Regions from separate parts of the Thiosulfativibrio zosterae genome, predicted to be linked through region 3. Evidence: predicted binding sites of a transcription regulator. Region 3 holds the regulator's gene; each other region holds the start of a gene.

What was found. The regulator PhoB, encoded in region 3, activates phosphate uptake and scavenging genes when phosphate is short. The targets are predictions, from matches to a motif close to GNNTGTCATAAAACTGTCANAT.
Region 1: THMIRH_RS10805 (UDP-2,3-diacylglucosamine diphosphatase) is a predicted target of PhoB. The motif match lies at 1,706-1,727, and genes of this name have one in related genera.
Region 2: THMIRH_RS09720 (histidine phosphatase family protein) is a predicted target of PhoB. The motif match lies at 3,247-3,268, and genes of this name have one in related genera.

The regions. Positions count from the first base shown of each region.
Region 1 is NZ_AP021888.1:2,338,961-2,345,090, reverse strand. It holds gene THMIRH_RS10815 (GNAT family N-acetyltransferase) at 1-364, opposite strand, end outside; gene THMIRH_RS10810 (BtaA family protein) at 345-1,586, opposite strand; gene THMIRH_RS10805 (UDP-2,3-diacylglucosamine diphosphatase) at 1,787-2,665, shown strand; gene THMIRH_RS10800 (FIST signal transduction protein) at 2,789-3,940, shown strand; gene THMIRH_RS10795 (PAS domain-containing hybrid sensor histidine kinase/response regulator) at 3,945-6,130, shown strand, end outside.
Region 2 is NZ_AP021888.1:2,100,596-2,106,725, reverse strand. It holds gene THMIRH_RS09735 (aminoglycoside phosphotransferase family protein) at 1-754, opposite strand, end outside; gene THMIRH_RS09730 (amphi-Trp domain-containing protein) at 822-1,124, opposite strand; gene THMIRH_RS09725 (metallophosphoesterase family protein) at 1,211-2,467, opposite strand; gene THMIRH_RS09720 (histidine phosphatase family protein) at 2,478-3,203, opposite strand; gene nrdB (class Ia ribonucleoside-diphosphate reductase subunit beta) at 3,353-4,486, opposite strand; gene THMIRH_RS09710 (hypothetical protein) at 4,586-5,068, shown strand; gene THMIRH_RS09705 (helicase HerA-like domain-containing protein) at 5,231-6,130, opposite strand, start outside.
Region 3 is NZ_AP021888.1:760,840-766,969, reverse strand. It holds gene THMIRH_RS03250 (PstS family phosphate ABC transporter substrate-binding protein) at 1-602, opposite strand, end outside; gene THMIRH_RS03245 (inorganic phosphate transporter) at 847-2,418, shown strand; gene phoR (phosphate regulon sensor histidine kinase PhoR) at 2,448-3,755, opposite strand; gene phoB (phosphate regulon transcriptional regulator PhoB) at 3,887-4,582, opposite strand; gene phoU (phosphate signaling complex protein PhoU) at 4,612-5,349, opposite strand; gene pstB (phosphate ABC transporter ATP-binding protein PstB) at 5,368-6,130, opposite strand, start outside.

The sequences.
Region 1 (6,130 bases), 1.1 Mb from region 3:
TGTTGAGTGACAGGGTTTGATTGAGTTTTGCCAGTTTAAGCGCTAAACCTGCCAAAATAATTCCGCCAGAAAGCAGGCTTTCTAACAGCGGATTGTTCAGCAGCCCTAGTTCGTCTTTGGCGTAAGAAATATAAGCGGTATAGGGTGAGCACACATAACTGTTTTGATATTCGGCGCTGTTTAAAGTGGCCGGCACGAGTTGGTTGCCAATTTGCACCAGTTGCACTTGAGTATCTACATTGCGAATGCCGATATTTTCGGAACCCTGATGAATGCTGAGTTTGCTCAGTGTATTGACAAAACTTTGCGCCGAACAGGGTTTCTCGTCAGTGTGCGCAGTTGCATTAAGCGCGTTGGTAGGCATGAACGCCTCCATAAATACCCGAGCGGTCTTGTGCTGTCCAAGCTTTGTTGGCGTCTAGATCGGTTGTCCAACCGCCTAAAATGTGGCTTGGCAATTTGGCCTCTAAAGGTGACACTTCGCCAGCCGTTCTAAAAACCACTCGCGCGCCCGGCATGGCGGTGCGATTGACCTCTTGCCATAACTCGGTCAGTTGTTGTTCGTTCATCCAATCTTGCGCATCCAAAAACAAATAAGAAGTGAGGCTGTTGCTGGGCATGGCTTTTAGGCGCTCAGTCATGGACTGATGGTGAATGCTGAGTTTGCTGGTATTGGCTTTTAGGGTGGCAAAGTGTTCGGTCATTAAATAACGCGGCACGGCTTTGCGGTGTTTGATGTCGTATTCGCGATTGAAGGCTTGCCATGCAAAATAGTTGCTGTCCAACGGAAAATCACACGCCAAACGACGCGCACGGGCTTTAAGGAGATTGTGCATGCCTAAATTTAGGTCATGGGATTCTTTGGCCATTTCATCAAATTGTGCCGGCGGAATGCCTAAACTGTACATCACAATGGCGCGATTGGATAAAAACTTCATTAAACGCGTCTCAAAAACTGGCGCGACATGTTTATCAAACAACTCTGCTTGTTCTTCTAGGGTATGCGCCTGCATGACTTGGCTAATGTCATATCCTAAGCGTTTGCTGACCCAGTGAATCAAACCAATAAAATGTCCAAGCAAGCCATGTCGGTAAAACCCATTGGTAAAGTAGTGAATGCGGGGTTTTGACCAAAAGTTTTGTTTGCCTTCCCAGTAGGCCAAGGTTTTTTCATCCAGGTGTGGTTTGATTTTGGCGCGGAAAGTATCCAGGTTTTTAGGCAGGTTAGCGCGCCCAAAGAAATCAAAAAACGCTTCTTGATCCAACTGTTCTATGGCCACTTGTTTGAGTTTTATAAGGGCAATGTGGGCTTCATTTAAATCCACCACGGTCACCGAGGTGGGCTCAAGGGTTAAATAGTTGAGTGCATTGCAGCCCCCTGATGAAATGGTGAAAACACGAGAATGTTTGTTAAGCCCCAATGCTTGAATATCCACTTCTGGGTCTTCCCAAATTTGTGGGTAAACTAGTCGGTCAAACCATTTGGTGAACAGTCGATCCAAAATGCCCTTACGGCTGAAAATGCTGGTGTTGTTGACGGCTGAATTTAACAGGTCTTGAGTGGCTGCCGTGTTGTGCGTGTTCATGAAGAAGCGTTCCTTTAAGCAAAATTGAATTCACAATACGATAGAAACTTTTCTTGAAATGAATGTGACAGTCACGCAAAGGTTTTATGGCAGTTTTGTGTGCAAAATATGACAAGGAGGTTTGTCATTTAACTGCAAAAAAATCGTCAACTTGGCGCAATACGCAAGACTTAAGCTACCCCAAAATTTTTGGAGTTGTCATGAAAGACTTGCCACTTGCCCATATGCCAGATTGGATGGCGTCGATTGCAAAAGATGATTTGATTATGGCGGAAAATACCCACCAGCATCAGCACTACCGCAGCATTTTTATCTCAGATGTCCATTTGGGTTCTAAGGGCGCAAAAGCCGATTTTCTGGCAGAGTTTCTCAAATACAACCACTGCGAAAAACTTTATTTAGTGGGCGATATTATTGATGGCTGGCAACTCAAAAAGAAGGTGTTTTGGCCACAAGCCCATACCAATGTGATTCGCCGTATTCTCACTAAAGCAAAACGCGGCACTCAGGTGGTGCTGGTTACCGGTAATCACGACGATTTTTTACGCCGTTATTCAGGCGTCGATTTTGGCAATATTTTACTTACTGACGAAACCTCTCATCAATGTGTCAATGGCGATAAATTGCTGGTGGTGCATGGCGATAAATACGATGGTGTAGTGCAAACCCAAAAATGGTTGGCGGTACTCGGTGATTGGGGTTATGAAACCCTGCTCAAACTCAATACCGTTTTTAATAAGGTGCGGCGTTTAATGGGCAAAGAGTATTGGTCTTTGTCGTCTTATGTGAAGCAACGCGTGAAATCAGCGGTTTCTTTTATTTGTGCCTATGAAGAAGCGGTGGTGAAAGATTGCCAGATGCATGGCTATCAGGGGGTGGTTTGTGGCCACATCCACCACCCAGAAATCCGGGAAATTTCCGGTATCGATTACTATAACTGCGGAGACTGGGTAGAGTCTTGCACTGCCATTGTGGAAACCGATGAAGGTAAAATGAAACTACTCAAATGGATTGAAATTGACCATAGCGTTCTGGAGCAACCTTCTCACTCTGCTATCCCAAGCGTTGCCGCCGTTTAGCTAAATGCGGTTTATGCTTAAGGATTACCCAAAAATAATCATCTAGCCATAAAACTTTTTAAAGTTTACAGATAAAAAAGTGCGTTAAAATGTCGGGTATTAATTAATACCCCGGGGACGCACATGAAGCTAGAAACCTTTGAATATGTAGATGGTGATTGGTCAGTAGACCTTGACGATTTAGCGGCATTGGATTCGCCCAATACCCTCGGGTTGGTGTTTGCAGATAATCAATTAGACAACATTGAAGCGGCTCTAGCTTATTTACAAGAAGGTTTTCCGCAAACCACTTTTATTGGCGGCTCTACCTCGGGTGAAATTTTGGGCGCCGAAGTCAAAGATGAGTCTATTGCGGTTTGTTTAATTCAACTCAATAAATCTCAGTTTAAAGTGGTCACCGCTCAGGTGGATGATTATGCGGATGCCACGGCCATTGGCGAGTTTTTAGGTGCGCAATTAAAGTCTTTTGAAACGCCCAAGCTGCCCATGAAAGGTCTGTTTGTGTTGTCAGATGGCTTGAATGTCAATGGCACGCATTTGGTCAATGGTTTAAAAGCGGGCAGTCAACAAGCCGTGATTACTGGCGGACTCATGGGGGATGGCCCAAGATTTGGGCAAACATTTGTATTGGCAAATGGTTCTTGGGCATCTAAACAAGTGACCGCCGTTGGGTTTTATGGTTCGCAGTTGTCTATGAGCAATGGTTCAAAAGGTGGCTGGGATGTGTTTGGTCCAGAGCGTTTGGTGACGCGTTCAACAGACAATGTTGTTTACGAATTTGACGGCTCACCCGCGCTGGATTTATACAAAACCTATTTAGGTGAATTGGCCTCTGGTCTTCCTGGCACCGCCTTATTATTCCCGATTTCGATGATTGGTGAGGATGGTGAACGCTTGGTGAGAACCATTGTGCAGGTCGATGAAGCCGAAAACGCCTTAATTTTTGCGGGTGATGTGCCGCAAGGCGCTCGCGTGCAACTGATGAAAGCCAACTTTGACCGCTTAATTGATGGCGCCTATTCGGCGGCAGAGTTGGTGGATTGGTCGGATGTGTCAACCTCGCAACCCACCTTATCAATTGCCATCAGCTGTGTTGGGCGGCGTCTGATTTTAAAAGGGCGTGTTGAAGAAGAAGTTGAAGCCACGCTGGATGCCTTGCCAGAAAATACCCATCAAATTGGTTTTTATTCTTATGGCGAAATCTCGCCAACCGGTAGCGGGGTGTGTAGTTTGCATAACCAAACCATGACCTTAACGACCATACGCGAAGACTGATTAGATGTCACCCTTGAAAGAAACGGGACGCCACAATGCGCTTAAGCGCCTATTAAAGCGACTAAAATTAACCGAAGACGAGTTGCCCGATTTAGACGCTTGGTCTAAATTGTTGGCGCGTCTTGATGAGGCTTTTCAAGGGTACGATGAAGAACGCTACATGATGGAGCGTTCTTTACAAATCTCCTCAGAGGAAATGACGCGTTTACACGAAGAAATTCGTCGTCACAGTGCCAATCAGTTACTCGAACAAGAGCGCAAGTTTAAGAGCATTTTGGAATCCTTAAATGATGGCGTGTGTGAACTCGATTTGAATTGCGGTTTTATGTATTGCAATCAATCGGCGGTGAACATCTTACAAAAATCGCATGATGATATTTACGCGCTGAGTGCCTTAGAAATTTTTCAGCTCCCCAATTTTAATGGCTCACGCGGCACCTTGCTAGACATGATGCTGAGAGGCGAGGTCTATCAAGACGATTCGGCTTATGTCATGGTGGGCGATGTTCAAATTCCCATTGCACTGGTGATTTCTCCCATTTTTCAAAACGATCAAGTCGATTCGGTTGCCCTATTGTTTAGAGATATTTCTGTACAAAAGGCTTATGAAAAAACCCTTGCCGAAGCCAAGCAACAAGCCGAAGCCGGTTCTAAAGCCAAGTCTGAATTTTTAGCCACCATGAGTCATGAAATACGCACGCCTTTAAATGGCATTATTGGCGTATCCAGCTTATTGCAAGACACCCATTTAACCCAAGAACAAACCGAGTTGACCGGCACGATTGTGCGTTCGGGCGAGGCGCTGTTATCCATCATTAATGACATCTTGGACTTCTCAAAAATCGAAGCCGGTCAAATGGATATTGAACAAATCCGCTTCAATCTGTATGAATTGATGGAAGATTTGTCTGAAATTTTTGGCATGCAGTTTTGTGAAAAACAATTAGAGCTGATTATCGCTCCCAATCCCGATGTACCGCGTTGGGTGCTTGGCGATTCGGTGCGTTTACGCCAAGTGCTGATTAATTTAATTGGCAATGCCTATAAGTTCACCGAAAAGGGTGAGGTTTCTTTACTGGCGTCCGTTGTGGCATCTCCGAGTGAAAACCTGCGGATTCGTTTTGAAATTAAAGACTCGGGCATCGGCATCACCCCAGAGAGTTTAAGAAAATTGTTTCAACCCTTCTCGCAAGCCGATGGCTCTACCACGCGTCGTTTTGGCGGAACTGGGTTGGGCTTAAGCATTACCAAACAATTGGTAGAGTTAATGGGCGGCGTGGTTGGTGTTGACAGTGTTTACGGACAAGGCAGTTTATTTTGGTTTGAACTCCCTTTAATAGAAACCGATGAACCTACCTTGGAGCAGCCAGACGAATTAACTGACATAGGTTTTCAAAAGCAAAAAGTCTTGGTGGTGGACGATAACCTGACCAACTGTGCCATGTTAGAAAAACAACTCAAAGCTTGGGATTTGGTGCCTTATATTGCACATTCGGGGTTAGAGGCTTTGCGCATGATTAACCAAAATCGTCAACAAGGCGCTTCGTTTAATTTGGGTATTTTAGACATGCAAATGCCGGGAATGGATGGCGTTGAATTGGCGGAACTGATTCGCCAGTTGCCGACCTGCTCAAACATTAAATTGGTCATGGCTTCATCTCATTATGCCCATCACTGGCCAGAAGAGGTTAAACGCAATTTCGATCAGTGTTTGCGTAAGCCCTTGCGTCAAAGCGTGTTGCGCCATACCTTACAAAAAGTGTTGTTTGAAGATAAACAAAATGATGCTCAAACCGCTGATCAAAAAGGGGCGCTCAGCAAACCAGCCAATCAACCGACACCGAGCACAGGTAAAAAGGTGTTGGTGGTTGAAGATAATGCCGTGAATCAAATGGTGGCGGTTAAGTTGTTACAAAAATTTGGTTATGAAGCGGTGGTGGCACACAATGGACAAGAGGGCGTGGACGCATTTAAAGACAGCGAGTTTGATTTAATTTTAATGGATTGCCAAATGCCCGTTATGGATGGTTATGAGGCGACCGATAAAATTCGCTCATTCAACGAGCGCGGTCAACAGATTCCCATTATTGGTTTAACCGCCAATGCCATGGAAGGAGACCGTGAAAAATGCTTGTCTGCCGGTATGTCTGACTACCTCTCTAAACCTATCAACATTGAAAAGCTCAAAGA
Region 2 (6,130 bases), 1.3 Mb from region 3:
AGTCAGCATGGCGTAAGCCTGAAATGCTACAGCCAGATTTGGTTTCACCCATGGCGTGAATTTTAAGGTCGTCTTCCGTTGGGAGTGAGGTGCTATTGAGGGTGGCTTGCAAGGTGTGGTAACGGTCAATTTGAATCAATTGCCCCAGATTGCTTGAGATAATCGCCTCACCAATATGACGCAAAGGTTCGGCAGTTTTGCATAGGTCTTTAACAACAAATAGCCCGTTGAGCAGGGTTGCAATGTTTTGGCCACTGGCTAGGCGCTTTTGCGTTTTTTTGATTAAAGGATTGGCATGATGCTCAAGACGAGTTTCGAGTTGACAGAGCTCTATTGCCAGTTGCGAATCGTCTGCCAAAATGGCTGGACGCACTAGATTCAAATTTCGTGCTAACTCTAAGAAAATATTGCCAATCGCTGCCTGTTTGAATAAACGCCCCATTTTAGGTTTTTGCAGTTCTGTCGCTAATTGTTGCAGTTGATTGGAGAGGGTTTTGAGATGATTACTGATCATTTCAAAGCATTGAATACTGAGCGCATTAGGTTGGTCAGGTGCTTGGGTGTTTAAAAAGGCTTTGGCAGATTGGTTGAGTAGGGCTGCGTGATAGTTTTCGATGTAATCGACTTGTTGCAGGCTTTTGTTTAAATGGCGCTTTTCGCCGGTTTCAATATAGTCGACCACGCTTTGCAATTGTTTTTGCAAAGTCAAAATTAAAAACTGGAGGGGAGTGAGCAGTTCGGGCGTGGTTTTCATGTGAAAGAAGGCTTAAGACTGGGCCATTTTCCTTAGGTTGTTTAGTGGGTTGTTTCAGTGAGTCGTATTATTTAGATTTCTTTTTGCCAGAGCGTTTTTTGGCCTCAATAAACAAAGGCGATTCTTCATTCTCAGAGCGTTCGCTAGATGACCAGTTCAATTTAATGCTCAAAGATTGTGAGTTTTTAGTATGGGTCACTTTAATTTTAATGTTGGCCAAGCCTTCAGGGGTTAGGCGAATTTCTTCATCGTCATCGGTAAAAACCAATTCACCTTTATTAAAACCTTCGGTGATGGCATTCAAATAACCCGTGATGCCCTGCGAATCTTGCAAGGACTCATGTTCAAAGTTACGCGTTTTCTTGCTCATTTAAAGCTCTCAAGTTTTTTATCATTTGAAGATTATATGCAAAAAATAATCTCCCAATTATGACAAAGGTCAACTTTTGAGGTTTGCTAGGCTAATCTCTGATGCAAATAGCGTGGGTCAAACATTTTGATATGGGGTAATTCACTGCAAATTGCCGAAACCACGCCATTGGAATAAAACAAAGTGGCGGAAAATCCGGGGGTTGTCATCTGGCTTTTTTGTCGGCAATTGGCATTTAACTGGGTATCACATTCAAAGTTAAGTAGGCCATTTCGACCATATAATTGCTGGCCATTTTCATGGCTACGATGCCCATTTACGATGGCATAGATTCCCATGGATTTTAAGGTTGCCGCGCCCTTGTGCGTTAAGGGTTTGTCGGTTGTGCGATATTTGGTGCGAAACACATTGCCAAATTCGTTGTAGTAAATATTAAACAAGTCGCCCTGTTGCAGTTGAGTTTTAAAATGCGTGTTTACCTGCTCGATAGAGCGCGTTTTTATCCAATGCGTGATGCGGTCGTCAAGTCCGGCATGGCAAAACAAATAACTGCCTTCGCGATGCAATAATGCCAATTCTTGAAAAAACCAACTGAAGTCACCTTGCGCAGAGATAAATAATTCGCGTGCTTTATGGACTGCCCAATAGACTTGTTGAAGGTTTAAGCCTTTTTCTTGGCAAGCGTTTAAAAAATCAGTTTGTTTAAAAGCAATTTGGCGAATCTCTTTGGTAAATTCGGATGGGGTTAAATGATTTTTGGCTTGTTGGCTAAAGTGTTCTGCCCAATCGGTCGCTGGAAACAGTGCTTGTTTAATTTCAGAATTTGATAGCGCACTGAGATCCTTAGCAGTTAAGCCAGCATCGATAAAATAAGTTTGAAAGATTTCTGCAAACAGCGCCGAAGTTTTGCGACCCATGCGAGTGAAAAAGTGGCTTTGTTTGGGGTCGTTAGGATGGTCTAAGGCTAAGAGTCCGGCATAAATGCGAATGTCATGATTGCCCGCCAATAAAATCAAATGCGCCCCTTGTTGGCGTAGTTGACCCATCAGTGACAGCAGTTTTAAATTGCTAGGGCCTTTATCAAAACAGTCGCCACCAATAATAATGTTGGTACTCAAACCTTGGGTTGTTAAAGTGATTTTTCCAAGGCTACTGGTTTGTGATATGAGATAACTGGCTTTTAGCGAGCGTAAAAATGCATCGGCGTCAGCATGTAAATCACAAAAGAAGACGGTGTCGTTTTGCGGAAATTGCCAATGGCTGGTTGTAAAGTGTTCACTTAAAGGCGGTTGCCAAGCAGTGGCTTGATGGCTGTATCGTTTAGGGGGAAATTGAGCGTTCATGGTCTGACACCTAATCAATGGTCGGGCAATCAATCAAAACCGATTGGCGAATTTTCCATTCACCACCAATCATTTTCCATTGACCGTTAGCGCAGTCATGTGCGTCATATTCAAAAAACAACGGCACGCCGTAATACATCGACAAACCGGCAATTTCTTCAAAGCGTAACAGCCCCAATACATGAGCCGCATGCCGAAAACTGGCGCCATGTCCCACCATAATTTGCAAAGTATCTTGAGTAACGCTTTGGGCAAGTTCTGTAAAAGTATCGCGGATATGATTGGCCACTCTTTGTCCCGCTTGCATCAAGGATTCGGCGCCGTCGTAGGGCAGGCAATAAAAACTGTCCGACTTCCAACCCTCTGGCGGTGATGAATAGCGGGGGTCAGCGGCAAGACAGGCTTCAATCTCTTCAACCGCTAAATTAGTCATGGCACCAACTGAGCGTTCCACCAGTTTTGAGGATTCAACGATTTGATAAGGCACCTGCAAGCCTTGCCCAATAAAATCGGCGGTTTGCCAAGCACGCAACAGGGAAGAGCTGATCAGGGTACTGCGAATGTCACAGTCATGTTCTTGGGCAAACTTTTGAATTTGAATAGCGGCTTCTAAGGCCTGTTCAGAACCTTGATTAGAAATGCCGTAAGGCTGCAAAGCACTGGGCACCTGAGGTTTTTGCTTGTATTCACCATGGCGCACAAAGGCAAGGTAAAGTTTTGGATGGGTCTTTAACATGGCGCAAATTGTAGTAAGCGCATTTGAACAAAAGATGATGATTAGATGACAGTTTTATAACAGCATTTTCGATAAAATAAATAAAAAAGCCCTAAAACCAACCTGGCCTGGTCGTTTTTAGGGCTTTTTAAGACTTGAAAACAGTGAATTTACAACGAGAAATCGCTAAAGTCGTCTGTGCCGACTTTGGAGTCTACTTGGCCTACCAAATAAGAGCTGATTTCGGATTCTTGTGGCGCGACTTGTACATTGTCGCTGACCAGCCAGTTGTTCATCCAGGGTAGTGGATTGCTTTTGCTTTCGAAAATGGGTTGCAGTTTGAGGGCTTTGATGCGGACATTGGTGATGTATTCCACATAGTCTTTCAATATTTTGGCATTCAGACCAATCATAGAACCATTTTTAAATAGGTATTCTGCCCATTGTTTTTCTTGTTCGGCGGCATCTCTAAAGATTTGGTAAACCTTGTCTTCGTTTTCTTTGGCGATGATAGCCATTTCTGGGTCGTCTTGACCTTCGGTCATGATGTTAATCATGTGCTGAGTGCCGGATAAGTGTAGGGCTTCATCACGAGCAATCAGCTTGATAACCTTGGCATTGCCTTCCATTAACGAGCGTTCGGCAAAGCTGAACGAGCAGGCAAAAGAAACATAAAAACGGATGGCTTCTAAGACATTCACCGACACGACGGTTAAGAATAAAGCGGTTTTGATTTTTTTGCGGTATTCGTCATCGTTTGCCAAATCTATGCGGTTGGCATACATTTGGTTGGTCAGGTCAATTAACTCATCATAATATTGCGTGACCGAAATCGCGCGTTTCACAATTTCTTCGTTGGTCACTATGTCATCAAAAATCAACGCTGGGTCAGACACGATGTTACGAATAATATGGGTGTAAGAACGGCTGTGAATGGTTTCTGAGAAGGACCAGGTTTCGATCCAGGTTTCGAGTTCTGGAATAGAAACCACAGGCAATAACGCCACATTGGGTGAACGGCCTTGTACAGAGTCTAGCAGCGTTTGATATTTTAGGTTGCTGATAAAAATGTGCTTTTCATTATCTGGTAGAGCGGCATATTCGCTGCGGTCTGAGGATAAGTCCACTTCTTCAGGGCGCCAAAAAAAGCTCAATTGTTTTTCAATCAGTTTTTCAAAGATAGGGTGCTTTTGTTGGTCATAACGGGCTACATTTACATTTTGGCCAAAAAACATCGGCTCTTTCAACGCGTTATTGTTGGCGCGGCAAAAAGTAGAGTAGGTGTGTTTGTCTTGACAGCTCATAAGCAATTCCTAAAAGTTCAAACGAAAGCAGTAAAAAATGTTATTTTTGGTTCTTAAGGGTGGATAATAATAGCATGAAATTGATTTGAGGTAACAGGGATGTCCGTCAAAGATGCGTTGCAATGGCTTAACGGAAAGCGGGTCGCTCTATGCGAACCTAACGCTGAAAAGTTTTTGGCTTTAGAAAAATTGCTCAAACAATATGGGCTAATGGTCAGTCACTTTAACAGTCCGCAAGCCGTCATGGAGGAGTTACATCGTCAACAATATTCCACCTTAAGGGTATTTTTGGTGATTTTGGTGGATTACCATTTGGCTCGCACTGCGGTAGCCGCTTGGGAAAAGGTAACTGAAGAAAATCCAACCATCCTACAAACCCCTGTGGTGCTCATGCGAACACCCGAGCAAGTGCCTTTAGCACAGGATATGGTTGATAAAGGGTATTTTAAATACGAGATTAATAGCCCGGTGAGTAAGCTAGAGTTACTCAAAGTGTTAACGATGCTTGATCGCTGGAAAAGCTGGGAAGCGGATATGCAACACAGCGAAGCACATCCCTTAGCTTCCTTAAGTCAAAAGTAGACAAAAACCTCGCAAATTTTAACCAGGCCTGGTTAAAATTGCTTAGAAATAACCCTATTTAATGGGGTTGCTTCCTAAGCCCTAACTGAATGTTAGCAAATGAGTTTTAAGCAGGCTAAAGCCTGCGCTCCTTTTTATTGGGTGTTCATAGAGTTTTAATGATTAACGGCGGCGCCCACCTTTAAAAGATCCCATCACCCCACGCATGATTTCTCTGCCAATTTGGCGCCCAACGGATGACATTAAAGAACGCCCTAAGCTGGTGGCTAGGTCACCTAATAGACTTTTCTCTTTGGTGGCTCGACGACTGGAGGGTTCACTGTTTGTTGAGCTAACCTGTGTTTCGGCACTTTGTTGAGCGCGTTCTTGCAAAATTTCGTAGGCAGAATGGCGATCAATCTCTTCTTGATATTTAGCCCCTAAAGCGGATTCGGCCAAAATCTCTTGGCGTTCAGCTAGGGTAATGGGGCCAATTTGTCCTGAAGGCGGCAGCATCATCGCGCGCGAGACCATTTGCGGGCGACCTTCTTCGTCCATAAAAGAGACTAGGGCTTCACCCACACCCAATTCACTGATTACGCTTTGCGTGTCTAACCCAGGTCTGGCACGCAAACTTTGTGCCGCAGCTTTCACGGCGCGTTGGTCTGCTGGTGTGAAGGCGCGCAGCGCATGTTGCACGCGATTGCCCAGTTGACCTAAAATTTTATCGGGAATATCGCTGGGGTTTTGGCTGATAAAGTAAACCCCCACAGCTTTTGAACGAATTAAGCGAACCACCTGTTCAATTTTTTCAACCAACACTGGCGGTGCATCGGCAAACAGCAAGTGCGCCTCATCAAAAAATAACACCAACTTAGGTTTTGCCAAATCGCCTGCTTCGGGTAATTGTTCAAACAGTTCTGAGAGCAACCATAATAAAGCGGTGGCATAGAGTTTGGGTTGATTCATCAGGCTTTCAGCGCTGAGCAAATGAATGGCACCGAGTCCAGTGGGCGTGGGGGTTAATAGGTCGTTGATATCCACCATCGGCTCACCAAAAAAGGTTTCGGCACCTTCGTCTGA
Region 3 (6,130 bases):
GACTTGAAGTCACCCTTACAAAGTGCATGCTTCTTGAAATAACCATAAGTCCCAGAAACCGAGTTACGACCGTAAAGCTGCACCGACTTATCAGCTAATTCACCCTGAACACCTGCTTGACCCCAAGTAGAGATATCATCGGCACCACACTTTCGGGTTGAAGAGAAAATCGCGTCTACTTGTGGAATCGTTAACCCTTTAATTGGATTATCTTTTTGCACATAAACGGCCAAGGCATCAATCGCAACCCCAATTTTTGTTGGCTTATAACCATATTTTTCTTCAAACATAGCCACTTCTTTATCTTTCATTGAACGACTCATTGGTCCAATGTTAGAAGTACCTTCTGTTAAAGCTGTCGGTGCAGTTGAAGAGCCCGCTGCTTGAATTTGGATGTTAACATTTGGGTAAGTACGCTTGAATTCTTCAGCCCATAAAGTCATTAGGTTAGCCAAAGTATCAGAACCCACAGAAGACAAGTTTCCAGAAATACCAGAAACCGTTTTGTACTCAGGTAATGCCGCGTCAACTGAAGATGCAAAAGCAATCTGAGAAGTCAATGCAGTCGCTAAACCCATTGCCATTAATAATTTATGTTTCATGCTAAAAAGCTCCATAAAGTGAAAGTAAGTTGTTTTGAACAGTGCAAATTATGGCGAGCGCACTTAACAGATACATGAAACAAATATGACAGTTAAATGACAAAAGCCAAACATCTCATTAATTTCACAACCAACCTCAAAAAAATTTCTGTCACTTTCACAAAATCTACTGGAATATAAAGGGATTTTAGAGCGCTTTTGACATAAAATACGGCAAGTCAAAAGATTACAAAGAGATGACACCATGGAATTTAAAAACATTAACGATATTGAAGATGCAACCGAGGTCAGCCGCAAAGAGATGTTTCGCTTTGGTGTTGCCATGCTTTTCATTGTTTTAATCATGCTTTTTTCAGCCAACCTGACCGTTGGCGATGGCACTGTTAGCATTGAACTGGTCATCGCCGCCATGATTGGCGGCTATATGGCAATGAACATTGGGGCAAACGATGTCGCCAACAATGTAGGGCCTGCGGTCGGCTCAAAAGCCTTGACCCTAACAGGCGCCATCATTATTGCCGCCATATTTGAATCTGCTGGCGCGCTGATTGCGGGTGGCGAAGTGATTAGCACCATTAAAAATGGCATTATCAACCCTGCTATGATTGGCGATGCCGACACCTTTATTTGGCTAATGATTGCCGCCCTATTGGCGGGTGCGATTTGGCTGAACATTGCCACCGCGATGGGTGCGCCCGTTTCCACCACCCACTCTATCGTCGGTGGTGTTTTAGGTGCAGGTATCGCCGCAGCAGGTTGGAGCATTGCCAACTGGGACAAAATGGGTGCCATTGCTGCCAGCTGGGTTATCTCGCCCGTTATCGGCGGTATTATTGCCGCAGCCTTTTTATACTGGATTAAACGCAGCATCACCTATCAATCTGACATGATTGCTTCCTCTAGGAAAATGGTTCCTATTTTAATTGCCATTATGGCTTGGGCGTTTTCAACCTATCTGATTATGAAAGGCCTTAAACACATTTGGAAAACCGATTTTTACACCGCATCAGCCATCGGTTTAGCCATTGCCATAGCGACCTACTTAATCGTAAAACCGGTACTGGCTAAACAATCCGTCAACTTAAAAAATGAAAAAGACAGTGTTAACAGCCTGTTCACCATTCCTTTAATTTTTGCCGCAGCACTGCTAAGTTTTGCACATGGTGCCAATGATGTGGCCAACGCCGTTGGTCCTTTAGCCGCCATTAACGATGCCATTAACTCTCATGAAGTGTCCAGTAAAGCAGGCATTCCGCTGTGGATTATGCTGATTGGGGCAATCGGAATTTCTTTAGGTTTATTGTTATTTGGCCCTAAATTGATTAAAACCGTGGGTTCTGAAATTACCGAGCTGGATCAAATGCGCGCTTTTTCGATTGCCATGGCGGCATCGATTACGGTGATTGTGGCATCACAGTTAGGCTTACCAGTGAGTTCAACGCACATCGCTGTGGGGGGCATTTTTGGGGTGGGCTTTTTAAGAGAATACCTCAAGCGTAGTTACGCCAAAACCATTCAAGAAATCCGTGACCATCACATGGGCGCTGACCAACGAGAAACCGAAGCCTTTATTAAACGCTTCGAAAAAGCCTCATTGATTCAGAAAAAAGAAATGTTGGCACAACTTAAACAAAAAGAAGCGGATGTTCAGCTGTCGAAAAAAGAGCGTAAATCTTTAAACAAGGTTTATCAAAAAGAATTGGTTAAGCGTTCTGCCTTCTTAAAAATTGTGGCTGCCTGGGTGATTACCGTGCCCATGTCAGCACTGTTGGCCGCACTGATTTACTTTATGATTCGTGGCATGATGTTGCCCTAATCCGTTCACTGCCTGAAAGCTCACTCACCTTAATCCTTTAAGGTGAGTACCCTCTCTGCTGGAAAAACGCAGCTAAAAATAGACCCCTTGCCAATCTGACTTTCAATCGCTAAAAACGAGCCCTGCTTTTCTAAGGCATGCTTTACAATTGCCAAGCCCAATCCTGTTCCACCGGTATCTCTTGACCGCGCGGTATCCACCCTATAAAAGCGTTCTGTTAAACGCGGAATATGTTCTTTGAGAATACCGATACCCGTATCTTGTACCTCAAAATGCGCCCCCTGCTGATCACGATACCATCGCACCTGAATCTTTCCGCCTTTCGGGGTATAACGCACCGCATTGGATATTAAATTTGAAAAAACACTTTTCAAGGGTTCTGCATACCCCTTAAGCCCTAAATGTTCGGCTATCTCAAAATGCCACTCATAGTCTTCACCATAAATGGCTAATTGATCGCGCGCCATAATTTGTAAAATGTCATCAACCGCCACCGCTTCCGGCGCTTTTAATAACACATCTGATTCAATGGATGACAAGGTGAGTAAATCTTCAATAATGCTTTGCATCCGTTTGGCTTGATGGAACATTTGATCGAGTGGTTTTTGCCACATTTGGGTTTCTTCAGATGGCATATCGATCATCATTTCTAAATAACCACTCAAAACCGTTAAGGGCGTGCGTAACTCATGAGATGCATTCGCCACAAAATCACGGCGAATCTGTGCCAGATTGTAAAGCTCATTAACATCCTCAAATACCACCAATTTATGATTGTGGTAATACTCAAAAATCTGACAACTGTAAACCCGCTTTTGCGAAGACAGCGCATCTAGAAAAATCGGGGTTTGATAGTTTTGCGACTTTAAGTAACGAATAAAATCAGGATAACGCAACAGGGTTTCAATTTTGCGTCCAACATCGCTGTGCCGAATGGATAAAATCTTTTGTGCCGATTCGTTAAACCATTCAATCTGATGCTGATTGTTTAAGGACAAGATTGCGGTCGGTAAACTCATCGACGCCGCACGAAATTGCTCTGACTTATAGTTGATTAAATCGGCATGTTTCTCCAATGCCAACTGCTTCTTAGACACCAAATAACTTAATTCGCCCCAAAGCCCTGATGTTGGCGGGTAAGACGCTTGGGTGCCACCGCGCATCCAGCGCTCAAACTTCAGCATACTCCAGAGGTTACGCGCCACATAAAACAACACATACGCAATTAAGGTTTCAATCCAAGCGTCGGTTATCCAGGCAAACAACAAAAACAGCCATAACGAAACAATAATCCAAGTCAGCTCGCGAGAGATACCGTTTGATATTTTAAATTCCAACACAGGGTCCTTTTGATCATAATTTAAAGGGTCTTAGAAACCAAAAAAGCCCTAAAAACAACCAGGCCTGGTTAATTTTAGGGCTTTTTTGAAGCTAAAAGTGAGATTTATAGTATCAGCGAAAGTTTGGGTTACTCTGAAGCTGAAAATCGATAACCCGCTCCACGCACAGTTTGAATCATATCGGCTTGCCCGACTGGCTCTAACAATTTACGCAAACGACGAATATGCACATCCACCGTGCGCTCTTCTACCACCACATGCTCTCCCCAAACTTGGTCGAGCAACTGCAGTCGCGTATAAACCCGATTGGGATGGCTCATGAAAAATTGCATCAACTTAAATTCTGTTGGCCCCAATTTAACCTCGTTGTCGCCTGCGGTAAAACGGTAACTTGACAAATCTAATCGTAAAGCGCCTTGGGCTAACACATCCACAAACTCTAATTCAGAGGTTTGGCGGCGCAACAAGGCTTTAATGCGTGCCACCAAAGCGCGAGGTGAAAAAGGTTTAACCACATAATCATCCGCCCCCGCTTCAAAGCCCTGCACCTGATCACTTTCGTCACCGCGTGCCGTCAATAAAACGATGGGCATGGTGGCAAATTTTTCATGATTACGGATGCGCTGCGCCAAAGCAACCCCACTCACACCAGGCAACATCCAATCTAATAACACGCAATCTGGCTGAGTTTGATTGAGCATTTGCCAGGCAGTTTCGGCATTCGGTGCTTCCATTACTTTGTAATTGGCAGCAGACAAGGTAAAGTTCAACATGTCACGAATTGCCGCTTCATCTTCAACCACTAAAATGGTTTGTTCAGACATTCATTCCACTCCCGCTCTCGATTAAGAAATTAATCTTCACGAATTTCAGCTAAAAAAGCCATTAAGCGCTCTTCGTCCATACTACGCACATCTTGGCCTTGCACTAAATACACAATGCTTTCCATAATATTGCGCGCATGGTCAGAGACTCTTTCGGTTGCTCTTAAGGCGCCAATCACTTCTAATAAACATTCCACCTGATCAGGCTTAGCTTTGAAGTCATTGGTCACTTTGTCGCAGGCATTTTTATAAATAACATCTATCTCTTCTTCTTGATTCACTATATCCAAGGCTTCTGCGGTAGAGACTCTTGCGAAGGCATTTAATGAAGTTTTGAGCATGCTATTAGAGCGTGTTGCAATATCTAATAATTCTGCATAGCCAGAATAATCTCTGCAAGCCGTGGCATATTCTTCATTAAACTTAATAATCATCTTAGCAATTTTAACCACTTCATCGCCCATGCGTTCTAGGTCGATGGCGATACGAATGGTTGCTAAAATTAAACGCAAATCGGAAGCGGTTGGTTGTTGACGCGCCAACACTCTGGCACATAATCGGTCAATTTCCATTTCGGCTTGATTGACCACCTTATCTAAAACAATCACTTCTTTGGCCTTGGCAACATCGCCTGCGCCTAAGGCTTGCAACGCTGTTTCTAGCTGAACTTCAACCAATCCACCCATTTCTAAAATATGATTAAACAAATCTTCTAAATTACGATTCAATTGATTTGAAATATGGCTGTTAAACTCTTTTTTTTCCATGAGAAAACTCCCTTATTATTAGCCGTAGCGTCCTGAAATATAATCTTCGGTACGCTTAACTTGTGGATTGGTAAACAGCGTATCAGTGTCAGTATATTCGATTAAATCCCCCATATACATAAAAGCAGTGTAATCAGAAACACGCGCTGCTTGCTGCATATTGTGGGTCACAATCAAAATGGTAAAGTCTTTTTTCAGCTCAAAAATTAACTCTTCAACCGCGAGAGTTGAGATGGGGTCTAAGGCTGAAGTGGGTTCGTCCAACAATAAAACCTCTGGCTTAATTGCGATGGCGCGAGCAATACATAATCTTTGTTGCTGACCACCCGACATGCCTAGGGCATTTTCTTGCAAGCGGTCTTTGACCTCATCCCAAAGATTGGCACCTTTTAAAGCCCACTCAACCGTTTCATCAAGGATTTGCTTATCATTAATGCCTTGTAATCTTAAGCCGTAACAAACATTTTCATAAATCGACTTAGGGAACGGATTTGGCTTTTGAAACACCATGCCCACACGACGACGCAAAGCTGCCACATTCATTTCTTTGGCATACATATCTTCGCCATGTAACAGCATTTGGCCATCAACCTTAACGATATCAATCAAATCATTCATGCGGTTAAAACAGCGCAATAAAGTCGATTTACCACACCCTGATGGCCCGATAAATGCCGTCACTCGGTTTTCTGGTAAATCCATACTGACTGAATTGAGCGCACGCTTTGAACCATAATATAAATTCCAATCGCGCACTTGTATTGCGACTTTCTCATCTTGC